2 regions of the Leeia sp. genome follow, and region 1 is predicted to be linked to the other one. Evidence: predicted binding sites of a transcription regulator. Region 1 holds the regulator's gene; the other holds the start of a gene.
The links. Region 1 encodes FNR, which switches genes on or off when oxygen is low (the NO sensors DNR and NnrR bind a similar motif). Its sites were predicted from a motif close to TTGATNNNNATCAA; they were not measured.
Positions count from the first base shown of each region.

Region 1 (5,129 bases):
GCTGGATGTGTTCAGCCAGCCGCATACCCTGCTGCTCACGGCGCTGATCCTGCTGGTCGCTATTGCCGGCAAGCTATGTGCAGGACTCGCTGCCGGCAAAAGTGATCGCTGGCTGGTTGGCTGGGGCATGGTGCCACGCGGGGAAGTCGGCCTGATTTTTGCCCAGATGGGCAAAAGTATCGGCGCGCTGAACGATGAACTCTACTCGGTAATCGTACTGGTGGTGGTGCTCAGCACGCTGGTCACCCCACCGCTACTGGCTTGGCGGCTGAAAGGATCGGCAACACACTAAGCGATGCGTCTCCATGCTGGAGCCATCGCCCACGATATCAGGCATGCAGGAAATAGCGGGCAAACTGATCCGCCAGTAGCCGCCCGCTCTCAGTCAGCCACAGGGTGCGATGCCGCTGCAGCAGATAGCCCGCCTTGATCCAGCCTTGTAGCTGCTTCAGCTCGGTCGCAAAGTATTGCTCGAACTGCACCATATAAGTCAGCTCAAACGTCATGAAGTCCAGATAGCCCAGGCAGAGCAGTTGCTGCGCCATCGCACGCCGCATCAGGATATCCAGCGACAGCTTGCGCGCCGCCGCCAAAGGGCGTTTACCCTGCTGCAGCTGTTTGAGGTAAGCCGTTTCCGCACTATTCCAGCCCTGGACGGCACCCAGCAAAGTGCTGGCCCCTGGCCCAAGACCAATCCACTCGCCATCCTCCGCGATCAGATCACCCTCCCCGGTCAACATCAGTCGACCGAGCCGCTGCGCATGCCGCCATGGGTCATCTGCACGGGTAAACCAGCCGCCCGCCAGATGGCCATAACCCAGCTCATCCAGCCATTGCAACACCTGATACAGCTGCTCTTTTTGTTGCAACAGCTGGCTGGCGGATACGGCTGCCGCCACCACACCCCGCAAACAAAACCGGGCGGGCTGCATGAGCAACAAGGCGTGCACCTGTGCCATGGCCTCCGCATCCATGAGCTGTCCCAGCCACAGTTCCACACCGACCCTGCCGCCAGCCTGTTGCAACACAGCGGGCAGTACGGTGAGGCATAAGGCATGGAAACCGGACTCGCCCCCCGCCATGCTGCGCAGCATCACGTCAGCGCCAGGCACGCCTGAGCAATCCGGCACATCCGCCTGCCCCAGATACAGTACGATGCCACAAGGCATACTTGGAGACACGGAGTCACGCCGCTGCAGCCAGTCGGCCAGCGCCAGCGCAAAAACCTGTGGATGCGCTGACACATGCAGCTGCATCTGGGTCGGTTGACGCTTGCCCAGCAAGGCGCACCACTGCTGCCACTCCAGCGTAATGGCCTCTTGTACAGGCTGCACTGCCGCCGGCTTGCGCGGCCAGCATTCCGTCATGCACAGCGCGGGTGGCAGACGGCCGATCGCCGGGCGCGACCAGGCTCGCCCGACGGCTGCGTCATTCAGCCGGGGCTGTCGAATCTGGCGAAGTGCGGGGAAAGCGGCGATGTCGTCCATGTTGAAAGACAACATTTGTCCCCAGCCACGTGGGACGGCCACTGTCGGAAAATCCGCATTCAGGCTATGATGTTGACCAAGCGAGAGGACGGGCATGGTTGGGTTGGGGTTGTGAGCAGTTTTTGCCACTATGCCCATACCCCGCCCGTTCGTGGTTGACCTGTATCAACACCTTACCGATTTGGCATGAACCATACCTCCACCATCCCTATTCAGGAAGTGTCCCTCAAGCACCTCAAGGTAGCGTGCTCCAGTTGTAGCCTGCGCGAGCTGTGTTTGCCGCTGGGCCTGAACAGTGATGAAATGAACCAGCTGGAAACCGTCATCACCCAGCGCGTCAAAGTCAAAAAGGGTGAGCCGCTATACCGAGCTGGTGATGCCATGCGCTCCCTGTTTGCGGTGCGACTGGGTTTCTTCAAGATGAGCGTGCTGTCAGAAGATGGCCGCGAGCAAGTCACCGGTTTCCAGATGGCAGGCGAATTGCTGGGGCTGGACGCCATCAGCACGGAGACGCATAGCTGCGGTGCCATTGCGCTGGAAGACTCCGAGGTCTGCGAGATTCCGTTTGCCGATCTGGAGGAACTGAGCCGGCATATCCCTTCCTTGCAGAATAATTTCTACAAGGTGCTGTCCCGTGAAATCGTACGAGACCATGGCGTCATGATGTTGCTGGGTAATATGAAGGCCGAGGAACGCTTGGCTGCTTTCCTGCTGAACCTGTCACAACGCTTTGCCTTGCGCGGTTACTCCTCCCGCAGCTTTGTGCTGCGCATGACGCGTGAGGAAATTGGCAGCTATCTGGGGCTCAAGCTGGAAACCATCAGTCGCGGCTTCTCGCGTTTCCAGGATCAGGGGCTGATCCGGGTCCACAACAAGGAAATCGAAATCCTGGACCTGCCCGCCCTGAAACAGGTGTTGTCGGGATGTGCAGGCAAAGCCTAACCCTGCACACTTCAGGACACAGGAAGGTCTGTACATGCTGCGCCTGAGTCTGGATGCCCTTACCGTTCTGGATACCATCGATCGCCAGGGCAGCTTTGCTGCAGCTGCCGAAGTGCTGCATCGCGTACCGTCTGCGATTACCTATATCGTTCAAAAGCTTGAGCAGGATATGGATGTCAAGCTGTTTGACCGCAGCGGGCATCGCGCACGACTCACGCCGGCTGGGCAAGAGTTGCTGCGAGAAGGCCGCCACCTGCTGCGTGCAGCAGGTGAGCTGGAAAGCCGGGTCAAGCGGGTTGCCACAGGCTGGGAGACCGAGCTGTCCATTGCCATGGACACCCTCTTCCCCAGCAGCGCACTGCTGCCCATGCTAACGGATTTCTATGCACAAGGTAGTGGTACCCGTATCCGCATCACCCATGAGGTATTGGGGGGAACCTGGGATTCGCTGCTGACCCGACGCTCCGATCTGGTGGTTGGCGCGCCGGGTGATGCTCCGGCGGGCGGTGGTTTTTCCACCCGTACCATCGGGTCGCTGGATTTCGTGTTCTGTGTCGCACCCAATCATCCTCTGGCCGAATTGCCGGAACCCCTGCAGCCACAAGATATCCTGTGGCATCGCTCGGTTGCCGTCGCGGACACCTCTCGCAGCCTGCCACCACGCTCGTCCGGCATTCTCAGTGGTCAGGAAATCCTGCACGTACCCGACATGCCGACCAAGCTGACGATCCAGCTCAGCGGTCTGGCCTGCGGCTATCTGGCCCGGGAGATTGCAGAGCCTTACCTGCGACAAGGGCGCTTGATCCACAAACAAGTGGTGGATCAACGCTTACCTCACCCTTTCCATCTGGCCTGGCGTGCCAGCGATAGCGGCAACGCCCTGCAATGGTGGCTGAAGCGGCTTGATCAACCCGACCTGATGCAGAAGCTGCTGCATCCCCCCGTCATGCTGTAAACGGTCTACAATTCATGACAACCCGGCCGTCTGGCCGCCCCGAATACCCCCCACCGTCACGGTGCAACTTTTGATGCAAAGGAGCAACTTGTGGTTATTTCGCGCAGAACCGTACTCAAACAGCTGACTGCCGCCCTCGTGGTGAGTGGGGTCATTGGTGTGGCACACGCTGCCGAGCCCTTCAAGGTAGGCTTCGTCTATGTGGGCCCGGTGGGTGATGCTGGCTGGACCTACGCCCATGATCAAGGCCGTCAGGCCGTCGAAAAGATGTTCCCAGGCAAGGTAAAAACCACGTTTGTGGAAAGCGTACCGGAAGGAGCGGATGCCGAACGGGTGATCCGCAAGCTGGCGCAAGATGGCAACAAGGTGATCTTCACCACCTCCTTTGGCTATATGAACCCGACGCTGAAGGTGGCCAAGCAGTTCCCGAACACTGTGTTCCTGCACGCCACCGGTTTCAAGAGCGACAAGAACGTCGGCACCTACGATGTCCGCACCTATGAAGGTGCCTATCTGGCCGGTTATGTGGCGGGCCTGACCAGCAAGACCAGCAAACTGGGCGTGGTGGCCTCGGTGCCGATTCCGGAAGTGGTACGCAATATTGACGCCTTCACCCTCGGCGCACGCGCCAACAACCCGAAGGCCACCGTCAAGGTCATCTGGATCAACAGCTGGTACGACCCGGCCAAGGAGCGCCAGGCGGCTGAAACCCTGATCGCCCAAGGCGTCGATACCTTGATGCAGAACACCGACTCCGCAGCCGTGGTGCAAACCGCTCAGGAGAAAAAGGTGAAAGCCTTCGGTTGGGATTCGGACATGACCAAGTTCGGCGCCGATGCCCACCTGGCCGCCAGCCAGATCAACTGGGGGGTGTATTACACCAAGGCCGTCAAGGCCGCGATGGATGGCAACTGGAAGAACGAACCCATCTGGTGGGGCCTGAAAGAAGGTATGATTGATCTGGGCGCGCTGAACAAGAGCCTGCCGGAAGATGTGAAGAAGAAACTGGCCGCTCGCCGTGCCGACATCATCTCCGGCAAAGCCCCAATCTTCGCCGGTCCGATCAAGGACAACACTGGTGCCGTGAAAGTAGCTGCAGGCAAAACCTTGTCTGATGGCGACATGCATGGCATTACCTGGTACGTGGAAGGTGTGGAAGGTACGGTGCCGAAGTAAGGCGATAGCCGCCAACAAAAAACCGGCCAGTTGGCCGGTTTTTTGTTGGCGGCGCGAGGCTAACCAATTCTACAGCCCCTTCACCGCATAAATGCCTGGCGCATTACGCCAGTAACCTTTGTAATCCATGCCAAAACCGAACAGGAAGCGGTCGGCCACTTCCAGCCCGATGAAATCGGCCTTGATGCCCGGTGCCTTGCGATCATGCAGCTTGTCCACCAGCACGGCCACCAGCACCTCGGCTGCACCTTCTTCTCGGCAGTAACGCACGATTTCTGCCAGGGTATGCCCTTCATCCAGAATATCGTCCACCACCAGAACGGTACGGCCTTTGACCGGCTCCGTCGGCTTCACTACCCAGGCCAGACGCCCACCCGAAGTTTCCTTGCCATAGCGGGTGGCATGCAGGTACTCGCACTGCAGGGGAAAGGTCAAACGCGGCAACAACTGACCCGTAACGATCAGCCCGCCATTCATCACACAGAACAACAAAGGATCTTGATCTGCCAGCCGGCTGGTAATCTGGCTGGCCATGCGGGCCAGCGCTGCCTCGACCTCGGCGTGGTCAT
Region 1 is NZ_JAYREC010000002.1:646,202-651,330, forward strand. It holds gene ACE3O2_RS08725 (cation:proton antiporter) at 1-292, shown strand, start outside; gene ACE3O2_RS08730 (hypothetical protein) at 330-1,502, opposite strand; gene fnr (fumarate/nitrate reduction transcriptional regulator Fnr) at 1,674-2,429, shown strand; gene ACE3O2_RS08740 (LysR family transcriptional regulator) at 2,464-3,384, shown strand; gene ACE3O2_RS08745 (BMP family ABC transporter substrate-binding protein) at 3,475-4,560, shown strand; gene ACE3O2_RS08750 (hypoxanthine-guanine phosphoribosyltransferase) at 4,630-5,129, opposite strand, start outside.

Region 2 (5,129 bases), on a different contig from region 1:
TTCTGCCGTGGCGATGCCGACATAGTCGAGATCCTGTTGCAACTGCCCCGCATCCACGACCGGGCCAATGTGGCTGCTGATATCCAGCGCGTGCCCCACCTTCAAGGTCTTCAGGCGCGACACCATGGCCTCGACAAAGGCATCATGGATACCCGCAGTCACCACCAGACGACTGGAAGCGGTGCAACGCTGACCAGTCGAGAAGTAAGCCCCATTGATGGCAGCCTCCACCGCCAGCTTGAGGTCGGCATCGTCCAGCACCACCAGCGGGTTCTTGCCGCCCATTTCCAGCTGGAACTTGCTGCCGCTGCCAAGGCAGGCGGCTGCCACTTTCTTGCCGGTATCTTGCGAGCCGGTGAAGCTGATGCCATCCAGCCCGGCGTTCAGCAACACATCACCCACTTCACGGCCACTGCCCATCACCAGATTGAAGACCCCGGCGGGAACACCTGCCCGGTGCAGGATGTCAGCCAGCGCCCAGCTGGAGGCCGGAACCACGCTGGCGGGCTTGAAGACCACGGCATTGCCATAAGCCAGCGCAGGGGCAATCTTCCAGGCCGGGATGGCAATCGGAAAGTTCCACGGAGCAATGATACCGACGACACCCAATGGCTCGCGGGTGATGCTGACTTCAATTCCAGGGCGCACGGAATCCAGTACCTCGCCGTGCTGGCGCAGGCACTCACCGGCAAAGTATTTGAAGATATTGCCGGCACGAACGACTTCACCCATCCCCTCGGCCAGAATCTTGCCTTCTTCACGGCTGAGCAGGCGCCCCAGCTCTTCCTTGCGGGCCAGAATTTCGCTGCCTGCACGGTCGAGGATGTCAAACCGCTGCTGCGGGGTGGTGGCTGCCCAGGCAGGGGCAGCCTGCCGCGCCGCGGCAATGGCATCCAGAGTTTGCTGACGATCGGCACTGGCGTACTCGCCGATCACATCAGACAGGTCGGAGGGGTTGCGGTTGACAATGGCGTGGGCGCTCTGAACCCATTCACCGTTGATCAGATTGGCAAACATGGCAGTTCCTTTTCCGTGGAGGAGGCAGCTTCACCGTAATGACAAACCCGGCGCACCAGGCGCCGGGTTGGGGGAGGGCAGATGAGAATCAGATTTGCGGCAGGGTCGGGCGCTTTTCCAGCGCAGTGCGAATGATCTTCTCGACCTGGGCGCGTTCTTCGCCAACCAGCGGCAGGCGCGGCGCACGCACGTGCTCAGTGCCAACACCCACGATGGCTTCTGCCAGCTTGATGTTCTGTACCAGCTTGGTGGAGATGTCCAGACGCAGCAGCGGCTGGAACCAGCGGTAGATGGCACGGGCCTCTTCCCAGCGGCCGGCTTGCACCAGACGGTAGATGGTCACGGTCTCTTTCGGGAATGCGGTCACCAGACCCGCCACCCAGCCGGTAGCGCCCATGGCCATTTCTTCCATCGCCAGATCGTCCACGCCGCAGAAGATGCCATAGCGGTCACCGCAAGCGTTGATCACCTGGGTAACGCGGCGCACGTCGCCGGTGGATTCCTTGATGGCCACGAAGTTTGGCTCATCGGCCATTTCCACCAGCATGTCCGGCGTGATGTCCACCACGTAGGCCAGCGGATTGATGTAGAGCATGATCGGCAGCTTGCTGGCCTGGGCCACGGCGCGGTAGTGTGCGATGGTTTCACGGCGGTCGGACACATAGCGCATGCCCGGCAGTACCATCAGACCATTGGCACCTTGCTCTTCCGCTAGCTTGGCCAGACGGCACGCATCTGCTGTGGTGCCTTCGGCCACCGTCAACAGTACCGGCACGCGGCCACGGCTGGCTTTCAGACCTGCGCCCAGTACCGCCAGCTTTTCATCAAAGGACAGGGTGGAGTTCTCGCCCAGCGAGCCGCAGACGATGATGCCATCTGCGCCGCAGTCAATCTGCCACTCAATGTGTTGTTGGGTACCTGCAAGATCCAGAGCGCCGTCGGCGGTGAACTTGGTGGTAACAGCCGGATAAACGCCAGTCCAGGGGCAAGCCATGAGTTTACTCTCCATCTTTGATTGGTCAGACCTGACATCCGGACTGTAGTGGCAGCCCTGAATGCTCGGGTATGCTGCGCATCATATCTTTTTTGTATACAATATTCAATATGTACAGCAAATAAATTAGGTTGCACCGTAGAACTACAAGCGTACACCCCATGTGATGCGTAGTAATACGTAGATGATTATGCAGGCTGGAAAAAGGCTTGTTCTCCACCGTCTTGTAATGTATACAATATACATATTGCAAGGGGTAACCCGGTGAGAAGACAGGCATTTCCAGCATGCCATTGTGTATGGTGTGGCAGTTTAATGGATGCTGACTGTTTTCCTTGTTTGGTCATCAGGTCACTTTGCCGGTGAATGTTTGGCCTTTTTGATGTTTTTCAAAACCCTGTTTGGTAATCAGATCAATACCATGAACAATCATGAAACCTCCCATGCATCAGCCGTAATGTCGCCTCGTACGGCTCATACCTTCCACTGCATCGACGGACACACCTGTGGCAATCCGGTTCGGCTGGTCGTGAGCAATCATCCCCCTTTGCTGGGCGCAAACCAGGGGGAGCGGCGGGTTCATTTCATGGAACAGTTCGACTGGATTCGTACCGGTCTGATGTTCGAGCCGCGTGGCCATGCCCAGATGTCGGGTGCTTTCCTGTACCCGGCGACCCGCCCTGACTGCGATATTGCTGTCTTGTACATTGAAACCAGCGGGTGCCTGCCGATGTGCGGTCATGGCACCATTGGGGTAGTAACTTTTGCCATTGAGCGTGGGCTGGTCACGCCGCGTACACCGGGGGAACTGCGGCTGGAAACGCCTGCAGGCCTGGTGGTGGCCCGCTATGAGATGGATGGTCAATACGTCAAAGGCGTGCGTATTACCAATGTACCGTCTTTCCTGTTCCGTACCGATGTCAAGGTGGTGATCCCGCAACTGGGTGAGCTGAAGGTGGACATCGCCTATGGGGGCAACTTCTACCCCATTGTGGAAGCGCAGGAGAATTTCCGTGACATGGCGGATTTCAAGCCTTCTGAACTGGTGGAGATGGGGCGGGCGGTGCGCCAGTATCTGAACGAACACTATGAGTTTGTGCATCCGGAAGACCCCAAGATTCGTGGCGTGCGGCACTGCCTGTGGACCGGTGCGCCGCGCCAGCCAGGCTCGGATGCACGTAATGCCGTGCTGTATGGCGAGGCAGCCATTGACCGCTCGCCCTGCGGGACCGGTACCTCGGCCCGCATGGCACAGCGCTATGGCCGTGGCCTGCTGAAGGCAGGCGACCAGTTTGTGCACGAGAGCATCATTGGCAGCCAGTTCATCGGCCGTATTGAGGCTGAAACCAAGGTGGGTGATTACGCTGCGATGGTGCCCAGCATTGAAGGCTGGGCGGTGATTACCGGTACCAGCCAGATCACGCTGGATCCGCGTGACCCCTACTGTCACGGTTTTGAGGTGGCCTGACCATGACGGCGCGCAAACAGGTTGTTGTGGTTGGGGCGGGCATCGTCGGCATTTGTTGTGCCGCCTGGTTGCGGCAGGACGGGCATGAAGTGGTGCTGGTCGATGCAGAAGCGCCAGGCCGCTCCACGTCGTTTGGCAATGCCGGTGCCTTTGCCGTGAGTGACATTGTGCCGCTGTCCGAGCCGGGGGTATTCCGCCGCATTCCGGGCTGGATGATGGACCCGCTGGGACCGCTGGCCTTGCAGTGGCGCTACCTGCCCTCATTGACCCCATGGCTGTTGCGTTTTGTCTGGGCCGGTCGACGCAGCAAGATGCAAAGTTTGACCTCCGCCATGGCGCAGTTGCTTAACCGTGTCTATGCTGATCTGGAGCCGCTGGCTCATTGGGCGGGGGTGAATGCGATCTGGCGACGACATGGCTCGTTGACTGTGTATGACGGACCCGGAGACCTTGCCAAGGATGCCGCCAAATGGCAGATCAAGCGTGACCATGGCATCCGCTGTGATGTGGTGGAGGGGGGGCAGCTCAAGAGCCTGGAGCCTGCGCTGGACCCGCGCTGGCAGCACGCGGTGCATGTGCCATCATGGTCTCATGTGGACGATCCCTATGTCTTCACGGAAGGGATTGCCCGCAAGGCGATGGCAGAGGGTGTCACCCAGGTACGTCAGTCGGTCTCGGCCTTCCTGCTGGAGCAGGGGCGGGTGACCGGGGTGAAACTTGCGGGGGGCGACACACTCAAAGCAGATCATGTGGTGGTGGCCGCGGGGGTTTGGTCGGGCGAGCTGGCGAAGCAACTGGGCTACAAGGTGCCACTGGAGAGCGAACGCGGGTATCATGCGACCCTGCCGAATGCCGGGGTAGCGCTGGACAAGTTCATTTTGTCGGCCTCGGGCGGTTTTGTGATCCTGCCGATGGCGGATGGCGGCATCCGGGTGGCTGGTACGGTCGAACTGGCGAGCAAGGATGCGCCCCCCAATATGCGGCGTGCTGAAGTGCTGATCGACAAAGCCAAGCAGTATCTGCCCCAGCTGAATGATGCCGGTGCCAGCTTCTGGATGGGAAACCGTCCTGCGCTGCCGGATACTGTGCCGGTGATTGGCAAGGCGCCACGGCACGACAATGTGAGTTTTGCCTTCGGTCATGGTCATCTTGGCCTGACGCTGGGGGCGACAACAGGCCGGATCATTGCTGATCTGGTCGCCGGTCGACAGGCTGCCTACCCCCAGGAGGCATGCCGGATTGATCGTTTTTGAGAGTACGGACGCATGCGATGCCCCGGCGCATGCTGTTTTTCCGTTATGGGGCTCATAAAATCAAACGAGGAGTGAATCGATCATGATGAACCCGAAGAAACTGGCCCTGTCTGCCATCGCCCTGGCGTTTGCCGCCAGCTCCGGTCTGACCCTGGCTGATACCGTTGTGAAACTGGGCTTTGCTTCGCCGCTGTCTGGCGCACAAGCACACTATGGCAAGGACAATGAAAATGCAGCCCGTCTGGCCGTAGAAGAGCTGAACGCCAAGGGTGTGATGGTAGGTGGCCAGAAGGTCAAGTTTGAACTGGTGGTTGAAGACGACCAGGCCGACCCGCGCATGGGTACGGTGGTGGCCCAGAAGCTGGTGGACGCCAAGGTGAGCGCCATCATCGGTCAC
Region 2 is NZ_JAYREC010000004.1:214,574-219,702, reverse strand. It holds gene ACE3O2_RS11895 (aldehyde dehydrogenase family protein) at 1-1,017, opposite strand, end outside; gene ACE3O2_RS11890 (dihydrodipicolinate synthase family protein) at 1,106-2,011, opposite strand; gene ACE3O2_RS11885 (4-hydroxyproline epimerase) at 2,469-3,479, shown strand; gene ACE3O2_RS11880 (NAD(P)/FAD-dependent oxidoreductase) at 3,482-4,732, shown strand; gene ACE3O2_RS11875 (branched-chain amino acid ABC transporter substrate-binding protein) at 4,815-5,129, shown strand, end outside.
Region 2: a site for FNR is predicted at 2,391-2,404, ahead of ACE3O2_RS11885 (4-hydroxyproline epimerase). Genes of this name have one in related genera too.